2 linked regions of the Caballeronia sp. LZ062 genome follow. The protein of the gene in region 1 binds, or shares a complex with, the protein of each later gene. Links are inferred from orthologs where the notes say so. Each region holds a gene or a part of one and is shown on either strand. Other genes may lie near its edges.

Evidence for each region. Proteins that work in one complex are often made in the same cells at the same time.
Region 2: the proteins of dnaG (region 1) and P9239_RS11795 are in contact, whole or in part, in a crystal structure (PDB 2R6A), measured with the Geobacillus stearothermophilus proteins. The link is inferred for Caballeronia sp. LZ062 from one-to-one orthologs. Residues at the interface, in WP_049624496.1 of Geobacillus stearothermophilus: Lys456, Leu457, Leu458, Pro459, Ala460, Asn463, Ala464, Leu467, Leu535, Leu536, Ile537, Ala538, Gln544, Glu545, Asp548, Tyr549, His552; in WP_033016901.1 of Geobacillus stearothermophilus: Ser13, Glu15, Ala16, Gln18, Glu91, Leu92, Asp94, Ala95, Val96, Pro97, Thr98, Ala99, Ala100, Asn101, Tyr104, Tyr105, Ile108.

The regions. Positions count from the first base shown.
Region 1 is NZ_JARTWB010000001.1:1,069,676-1,075,583, forward strand. Bases 1,219-4,175 are described here. They hold dnaG (DNA primase), read left to right. Parts: upstream 1,219-1,733; coding sequence 1,734-3,617; downstream 3,618-4,175. Other genes in these bases: P9239_RS04920 (GatB/YqeY domain-containing protein), read left to right, coding at 1,266-1,712; rpoD (RNA polymerase sigma factor RpoD), read left to right, coding at 4,036-4,175. In the rest of the region: P9239_RS04915 (NAD(P)/FAD-dependent oxidoreductase), read left to right, coding at 1-1,002; more of rpoD, read left to right, coding at 4,176-5,908. UniProt on the Escherichia coli protein: RNA polymerase that catalyzes the synthesis of short RNA molecules used as primers for DNA polymerase during DNA replication.
Region 2 is NZ_JARTWB010000002.1:1,229,638-1,233,198, forward strand. The notes cover bases 572-3,561. They hold P9239_RS11795 (replicative DNA helicase), read right to left. Parts: upstream 2,766-3,561; coding sequence 1,377-2,765; downstream 572-1,376. Other genes in these bases: P9239_RS11790 (DUF47 domain-containing protein), read right to left, coding at 612-1,238; rplI (50S ribosomal protein L9), read right to left, coding at 2,887-3,342; rpsR (30S ribosomal protein S18), read right to left, coding at 3,371-3,561. In the rest of the region: P9239_RS11785 (anion permease), read right to left, coding at 1-509. UniProt on the Escherichia coli protein: The main replicative DNA helicase, it participates in initiation and elongation during chromosome replication. Travels ahead of the DNA replisome, separating dsDNA into templates for DNA synthesis.

The DNA.
Region 1 (5,908 bases):
CGCTACACGCCGCGCGATTTCCTCGCTTTGCTCAAGCAGTATCGCGTGAAGTGGCACGAGAAGCACAAAGGCCAGCTTTTCTGCGACGACTCCAGCGAGACGATCATCGACGTCTTGCGCAGCGAATGCGAGGCGGGCGGCGTTGCGTGGCGGCGTCCGGTGAGCGTGCACGCGATCCGTCACGACGGCGCGCGCTTCGCACTCGATACGACCGCCGGCGCTATTGGTGCGCCTGCGCTCGTCATCGCGACGGGCGGCCTGTCGATACCGAAGATCGGCGCGACCGACTTCGGCTACCGCATCGCGAAGCAATTCGGCCACAAGCTCGTCGATACGCGGCCCGCGCTCGTGCCGCTCACGTTCACGTCCGCCGACTGGGCGCCGTTCGCCGCGCTGTCCGGGCTTTCGCTGCCGGTACGCATCAGTACCGGAAACGGCAAGACGCGCGGCGAATTCGACGAAGACTTGCTGCTGACGCATCGCGGGCTCTCGGGTCCGGGCGTCCTGCAAATTTCAAGCTACTGGAATCCGTCCGAGCCGATTCGGGTCGATCTGCTGCCGGAACTCGACGCCACCGAATTGCTGCTGGAAGCGAAAGCCGAATCGCGCAAGCAGATCGGCAACTTCCTCGCCGAATATTTGCCGGCGCGCCTCGCGCACGCCTGGCTCGACGCGCAGCGCGTGCCGCTCGATGCGCGCCTCGCCGATCTGCCCGACCGCACGCTGAAGGCAATCGGCGCGTCGTTGTCCGGCTGGTCACTCACGCCGAGCGGCACCGAGGGCTATCGCAAGGCGGAAGTCACCCGCGGCGGAGTCGATACGCGCGAACTCTCGTCGTCCACGATGATGAGCGAACGCGTGCCCGGCCTCTACTTCGTGGGCGAGGCGGTGGACGTCACCGGCTGGCTCGGCGGCTATAACTTCCAGTGGGCGTGGGCATCCGGCGTGGCGGCTGGAAAGGCTGCGGCGGAGTACGCACGCGGCGTCGCGAAGGTAGCCTGAGACGTCCGCCCGGCAGGTGTTTCACCGGTCTCGGATCACAGACCCGTTTGCTATACTCGGACGGTCATCGAAGGAGCCCGCGCGCCTTTTTTCGCGCTTCTTCGCTCTGGCTGACGCGACAGCGGCGCGCATCGCTGCAAGCTCCAGACGGCCCGCTTACAGTCCCGCTTGAGGAACCTCCCCAAGCGGGTTTTTGCTTTCGCGGCGCAAGGCAGTCGGCAAGTCGGCCGGAATTTCTTTTTCGCAATTGCACCGGGTGAAAGATGAGCCTCAAGGACCAGATCAACGACGACATGAAGACTGCCATGCGCGCGCGCGAAACCGAGCGCCTCGGCACGATTCGCCTGCTGCTCGCGGCGATCAAGCAGCGTGAAGTCGACGATCGCGTGACGCTCGACGACGCGGGCGTGACCGCCGTCATCGACAAAATGATCAAGCAGCGCAAGGATTCGGTCAGCCAGTTTCAGGCGGCGGGCCGCGACGATCTCGTCGCGAAGGAAAACGCCGAACTCGCCGTGCTCGCCGCGTACATGCCGGAGCAGCTTTCCGCCGATGCGATCGCCGCCGAAGTGCAGGCCGCCGTCGCCGCGACGGGCGCCACCGGTCCGCAGGACATGGGCAAGGTCATGGGCGTGCTCAAGACGAAACTCGCGGGCAAGGCGGACATGACCGCCGTTTCCGCGCAGGTGAAAGCGGCGCTCGCGAAGTAACCGCTTCCGCGCTCTCATCAGGTGATTCCTCACGCATTTCTGCAGGATTTGCTCAACCGCGTCGATATCGTCGACGTGGTGGGCCGCTACGTCCAGTTGAAGAAGGGCGGCGCGAACTTCATGGGCCTGTGCCCGTTTCATAACGAGAAAAGCCCGTCGTTCACCGTGAGTCCGACGAAGCAGTTTTATCACTGCTTTGGCTGCGGCGCGCACGGCACGGCCATCGGCTTTCTCATGGAGCACACGGGGCTCACGTTCCCCGAAGCCGTGAAGGATCTGGCGCAAGGCGCGGGTTTGACGGTGCCGCAGGAGCCGTCGAATTCGTTCCGCGGCGGCGGTTATGGCAGCGAAAGCGCGCCGAGCAAGGCGGTGAGCGTCGCGCTGACGGAAGTCATGCAGACGGCCTGCGATTTCTACAGGAAGCAGTTGCGCGCGGCGCCGAACGCCATCGCGTATCTGAAAAAGCGCGGATTGACCGGGGAGGTGGCGGCGCGCTTCGGCCTGGGCTACGCGCCGGACGGCTGGCAGAACCTGGAAGCCGCGTTCCCCGACTACCGCAACGACAATCTCGTCGAAGCGGGCCTCGTCATCGTCAGCGAGAAGACTGACGCGCAAGGCCAGCCGCGCCGCTACGACCGCTTTCGCGAACGCGTGATGTTCCCCATCCGCAACGTGAAGGGCAACGTTATCGGCTTCGGCGGGCGCGTGCTGGATGGCGGCGAGCCCAAGTATTTGAATTCGCCGGAAACGCCGCTATTTAGCAAAGGCAGCGAGCTGTACGGCCTCTTCGAAGCGCGCCTCGCCATTCGCGAATTGGGCTACGCGCTCGTCGTCGAAGGGTATATGGATGTCGTCGCGCTCGCCCAACTCGGCTTTGCGAACGCGGTCGCCACGTTGGGGACGGCGTGCACGCCCATCCACGTGCAAAAGCTCTTCCGGCAGACCGACACCGTGGTGTTCAGCTTCGACGGCGATTCGGCCGGCCGACGCGCCGCGCGCCGCGCGCTCGAAGCGGCGCTGCCGCACGCGGCGGACAATCGGACCATCAAGTTCCTCTTCCTGCCGAAGGAGCACGATCCGGACAGCTACGTGCGCGAATTCGGCACGGACGGCTTCGGCGAACAGGTCGATCGCGCTATGCCGTTGTCGCAATTCCTCTTGAACGAGGTGCTGAACGACAAGGAACTGGAGCAGCCGGAGGGCCGCGCGAAGGCGCTCTTCGACGCAAAGCCGCTCCTGCAAGCCCTTCCGGCGAACGCGTTGCGGGTGCAGATCCTGCATATGCTGGCAGACCGGCTCGCGACGCCGTTCACGGAAATTGCGGCGCTTTGCGACATCGACTCACGCGCCGCGGCCGTCGCCCGCGCGTCGGTGCCGAAGAGCGAGCGGCGTCGCGTGACGGGCCAGGAGCAGCGGGCGCTGCGCAATCTGGTGATGTATCCGGGCATCGCGGCATCGCTCGATGAAGAGAGCGAACGCACACTCGTGACCATGACCGAGCACGGTGAATTGTTTAGCGAAGTGCTCGGCCATGTGCGCGAGTTGGGCGGCGCGGCGGAATTTCAGATGTTGTCGGACGTTTTGAGAAATGCAGCAAATGCACCGACCTACGAGGATATCTTCCAGGAAATTCTCGCCTATGATGAAAACGTGCGGGATTTGCTGTTACGCGACCCGTCCGACGAAGACGCTGCGCAGCGCGTCGACGAGCAAAAGCGGCTGTTGACGGAAGAACTGCTTGCAACGGTCGTCAAGCTGCGCCACGACAGTTACCGTGCGCGGCTCGATCAACTGGCGCGGCAGGCAAGCCTCTCGGCGGAGGAGGTGGCGGAGTTCTCGGATCTGTCGGCGAAAGTCGCGCAGATCAAGGCGGGACGGGGCGCAAGCCCGGATCGCGGGAGGTGAACTGCTATAATAAAAAGTTGAAATTCGTTGCTTTTTTTCAACGATTTGTACGATTGCGCTGGCTGTCGACTTTGGTGGCGGCGAGACGTGCGAAACGTTTCAGAGAAGTTACGAGAGTTGCAAGGGCGCTGACTGAATCGGCAATCGAAGCCCGATGAAGCGGCGAAAGTGCCGCGAAAGCGAGGCTCGACACATACAAGAGGCGGATAAGCACGCCGACGAACAGACGGGCGCAAGGGTAGCGGCTGCTATTGCGAGTAGGAGCGATTCACGTTCGGGCGCGTTGCTCGAACCGCGATAGCGCCCCGGGCAGGGCACGCAGCCACGCAGTGAGGCACGTGCGCATTGGGTATTCACGGTTCCATCGGTTGCCGTCCGGCAGCCGCGAGTCGAGACTAGAGCCTGTATGGCGAACTCCATGACGAAAAAGCTGAACGATGTACCCGTCGAAGACGACGCAACGCAAAACGCAGAGCCTGCCGCCGCACCTGCGGCGAAGGTCGAGAAGGCCAAGGCACGCGACCGCCGCGCCAAGGAGAAGGCGCTGCTGAAAGACGCGTTCGCGTCGAGCGCGCCCGGCACCGTCGAAGAGCTGGAGGAGCGCCGCTCGAAACTGCGCGCGCTCATCAAGCTCGGCAAAGAGCGCGGGTTCCTCACGTACGCCGAAATCAACGATCACCTTCCGGACAATTTCACGGAAACCGAGGCGATCGAAGGCATCATCAGCACGTTCAACGACATGGGCGTGGCGGTGTACGAACAGGCGCCCGACGCCGAGACGCTGCTTCTGAACGACAACGCGCCGAACGCCTCCGCCGACGATGAAGTCGAGGAAGAAGCCGAAGTCGCGCTGTCCACGGTCGACTCCGAATTCGGCCGCACGACCGATCCCGTGCGCATGTACATGCGCGAAATGGGCACGGTCGAGCTGCTGACGCGCGAAGGCGAAATCGAGATCGCGAAGCGCATCGAGGACGGCCTCAAGCACATGGTCATGGCGATCTCCGCGTGCCCGACGACCATCGCGGACATTCTCGCGATGGCCGAACGCGTGCAGAACGAGGAAACGCGCGTCGACGAACTCGTCGATGGTCTCATCGACCCGAACGCGGAAGACACCGACGGCTTCTCCGAACAGGAAGCCGAGGCGATCGAATCCGAGGACGAGGAAGCCGACGAGGAAAGCGACGAAGAAGAGGACGACGATGACGGCGCCGCGCAAGCGAGCGCAAACGCCGCTCAACTCGAGGCGCTGAAGCGCCAGTCGCTCGAGAAGTTCTCGCTCATCAGCGAGTGGTTCGACAAGATGCGTCGCGCCTACGAGAAGGAAGGCTACAAGTCGAAGGCGTACCTGAAGGCGCAGGAAGCCATTCAGACGGAGCTCATGTCGATCCGCTTCACGGCCCGCACCGTCGAGCGCCTGTGCGACACGCTGCGCGCTCAGGTCGACGAAGTGCGTCAGGTCGAGCGGCAGATCCTGCATACGGTCGTCGACAAGTGCGGCATGCCACGGGCCGAGTTCATCGCCCGTTTCCCGGGCAATGAGACGGACCTCGACTGGGCCGACAAGGTCGTCGCGGAAGGGCACGGTTACAGCGCCGTGCTCGAGCGCAACATTCCCGCGATCCGCGAGCAGCAGCAGCGGCTGCTGGACTTGCAGGCGCGCGTCGTGTTGCCGCTCAAGGACCTGAAAGAAACGAATCGCCAGATGGCGGCGGGCGAATTGAAGGCGCGTCAGGCGAAGCGCGAAATGACGGAGGCGAATTTGCGTCTCGTGATTTCGATTGCGAAGAAATACACGAACCGCGGATTGCAATTTCTCGATCTGATTCAGGAAGGCAATATCGGCCTGATGAAGGCGGTGGACAAATTCGAATATCGTCGCGGCTATAAGTTTTCGACTTACGCGACGTGGTGGATTCGCCAGGCTATTACGCGGTCGATTGCGGACCAGGCGCGCACCATTCGTATTCCGGTTCACATGATCGAGACGATCAACAAAATGAACCGTATCTCACGGCAGATTTTGCAGGAAACCGGTCTGGAGCCCGACCCGGCTACGCTTGCCGAGAAGATGGAAATGCCCGAGGACAAAATCCGCAAAATCATGAAGATCGCGAAGGAGCCGATCTCCATGGAAACGCCGATCGGCGACGACGACGACTCGCATCTCGGCGATTTCATCGAAGATACGAACACGGTGGCGCCGTCGGATGCCGCGTTGCATGCGAGCATGCGCGATGTCGTGAAGGATGTGCTCGACTCGCTGACACCGCGCGAGGCGAAGGTGC
Region 2 (3,561 bases), on another replicon or contig:
GACGGCGGCGTGCGGAAATACAGCCACGACACCAGCAGCATGAAAAACGAGCCGAGCACGAAGCCGAGCAGCGGCGAAATGAAGATGAAGGCCACGGTCTTGAGCAGCCCGTCCCAGTTGAGCGAGCCCCAGCCCGACTTCGCGAGCGCCGCGCCCACCAGACCGCCGATCAGCGCATGGGACGAACTCGACGGAATGCCGTACACCCACGTGACGATGTTCCAGCCGATCGCGCCGACGAGCGCGCCGAATATGACGTAGTGATCGACGATATCCGGGTCGATCGTGCCCCTGCCGACGGTCGCGGCGACCTTCAGGTGGAAAATGAAATACGCGATGACATTGAACGCGGCCGCGAACGCGACGGCTTGCTGCGGCTTGAGCACGCCGGTCGAAACGACCGTCGCGATGGAGTTGGCGGCGTCGTGAAAGCCGTTCATGAAGTCGAACACGAGTGCGACTATGACGAGCGTAGCGACTGCCCAGATTGCGAGTTGAATCGAATGCATCAGTTGGTGTGGTATTGACCGGCGCTGTACTGACGGCCGGTCTGTGTCGTCATCGCCCGCCGCATGCGATGAGTCCTGCGCGAACGGGCTCGGGCGGCATGATCAGGCGTTTTCCAGCACGATGCCTTCGATGATGTTGGCGACATCCTCGCACTTGTCGGTGATCGTCTCCAGAAGCTCGTAGATCGCCTTGAGCTTGATGAGCGTCTTGACGTCGTCTTCCTCGCGGAAGAGCTTCGACATGGCCGAGCGCAGCACGCGGTCAGCGTCCGACTCCAGGCGGTCGATCTCTTCGCAGATCTTCAGGATTTCGCTCGCGCGTTTCATGTCTTCGAGCAGACCCACGGCCTGCTGCACGCGCAGGCACGTAGCCGTGCAGATGTGCGCGAGCTGGCTCGCTTCCGATGTCACCGCCCGCACGTCGTAAAGCGAAATGGCGGTGGCGACGTCCTCCATCAAGTCGAGGATGTCGTCCATCGTGGTGATGAGCTTGTGAATCTCGTCGCGGTCGAGCGGCGTGATGAACGTCTTGTGCAGCAGATCGATCGTTTCGTGCGTGAGCTTGTCGGCACGCTTTTCGTTCGTCTGGACGTTCTGCTTGTGAACCTCGGCTTCGTCGAGGTTATCGATCAGCAGTTCGAGCTCGCGGCTGGCATCCACCATGCATTTCGCGTGCGCGTTGAAAATCTCGAAGAATTTGCCCTCGGTGGGCATGAAACGACCGAACATGAAAGTCCCGATAGATGGGTCAATGAGGCTGACATCAAACCGACATATTGTACCTGCGCGCAGCACCCGGCGCACCGCGCTCGGACGTCGCGTGCATAGGGCTGTGATCGACGGCTTGACAGTCTTACGCGAACGAGGCTATTCGCCGCCGTAGAAGCTTTGAACGCCGGCGAAATTGTCGAACTTCGTGTATTGGCCGTGGAACGTCAGGCGAACCGGCCCGATGGGACCATTACGCTGCTTGCCGATGATGATTTCCGCGGTGCCTTTATCCGGACTGTCCGGGTTGTAGACTTCGTCGCGGTAAATGAAGAGGATCACGTCCGCGTCCTGCTCGATAGCGCCGGATTCGCGCAGGTCCGACATGATCGGACGCTTGTTGGGACGCTGCTCCAGACCGCGATTGAGCTGCGAAAGGGCGATCACCGGCACGTCCAGTTCCTTCGCGAGACCCTTCAGCGAACGCGAGATTTCCGAAATCTCGGTCGCGCGGTTCTCGCCGCCGCCGGAGCCCGACATCAGCTGCAAATAGTCGACGATGATGAGCCCGAGCTTGCCGCACTGGCGCGACAGGCGCCGCGCCCGCGAGCGCAGTTCCATCGGGTTCAGGCCGCCGGTTTCGTCGATGAAAAGCTGCGCCTCGCTCATTTTCTGCACCGCGTGCGTGAGCTTCGGCCAATCTTCGTCGGTGAGACGGCCCGTGCGCATACGGTGCTGATCAAGGCGTCCGACCGAGCCGAGCATACGCATGGTCAACTGCGTGCCCGGCATTTCCATCGAAAAGACCGCGACGGGCAAGCCGTACTCCACGGCCACGTATTCGCCGATGTTCATCGAGAACGCGGTCTTACCCATCGACGGACGCCCCGCCACGATGATCAGCTCGCCGCCGTGCATGCCCGAGGTCATACGGTCGAGGTCGACGAAGCCGGTCGGCGTGCCGGTGACATCGCTCGGATTGGCCGTGTGATAAAGCGTATCGATGCGCTCGACGACCTGCGTGAGCAGCGGTCCGATTTCGAGGAAGCCTTGCGTGCCGCGCGCACCGTCCTCGGCGATGGAGAACACCCGCGCTTCGGCTTCGTCCAGAATTTGCCGGACTTCCTTCCCTTGCGGATTGAACGCGTCGGCGGAGATTTCATCCGCCACGGACACGAGACGGCGCAGCACCGCGCGGTCGCGCACGATTTCGGCGTAACGGCGGATGTTCGCCGCGCTCGGCGTGTTCTGCGCGAGCGCGTTGAGATACGCCAGGCCACCCACTTCCTCGGCTTTGCCGGCCATCGTCAGCGCTTCGTAGACCGTGATGACGTCGGCCGGCCGCGTCGACGCGATCAGCTTGCCGATGTGCTCGTAAATGATGCGGTGGTCATAGCGATAAAAGTCGCTCTGCGACATGACGTCGGCGATGCGGTCCCATGCCGCGTTGTCCAGCAGCAAGCCGCCGATCACCGATTGCTCGGCTTCGATCGAGTGCGGCGGAACCTTCAGCGCGTCGAGTTGCGGATCTTTGGACGGTGCGTTCATGGGGTGGAATTATCGACGAAATCCGCCATGCGGTGTATTGATCGGACAAACAAAAAGGCAGGAACCCGCGAAGGTTCCTGCCCTTTCTTACTGCTCGCGAAGCCGAAGCCTCGCTTAAAACTTAGGCGTGTTCGCCGAGCACCGACACGGTCACGTCGACAATGACGTCCGTGTGCAGCGCTACTTGAACCGGATGGTCGCCAACCATCTTCAGCGGGCCTTGCGGCAGACGCACTTGCGCCTTTTCCACTTCAGCGAAGCCTTGCGACTTCAGCGCTTCGGCGATGTCCGCGTTCGTGACCGAACCGAACAGACGGCCGTCGACGCCAGCCTTTTGCGAGATCTGAACCGTGAAGCCGTTCAGCTTGTCGCCTTGTGCTTGCGCTGCAGCCAGCTTTTCAGCGGCGTTCTTTTCGAGTTCGGCGCGGCGAACTTCGAATTCGGCGATCGCGTCCTTGGTCGCGCGGCGAGCCTTCTTGCCGGGGATCAGGAAGTTACGTGCGTAGCCGTCCTTGACCTTGACGATGTCGCCCAGGTTGCCCAGGTTGACGACCTTTTCCAAAAGAATGATTTGCATTTTTGGCTATTCCTTATGCGTCGTCTGATTAGGCCTTGTGCAGGTCGGTGTACGGCAGGAGCGCGAGGAAACGCGCGCGCTTGATTGCCGTGTCGAGCTGGCGCTGATAGTGCGCCTTCGTGCCAGTCAGACGAGCCGGCGTGATCTTGCCGTTTTCGCCGATGAAGTCCTTCAGCGTTTCCGTGTCCTTGTAGTCGATGTACTCGACACCGGCTGCCG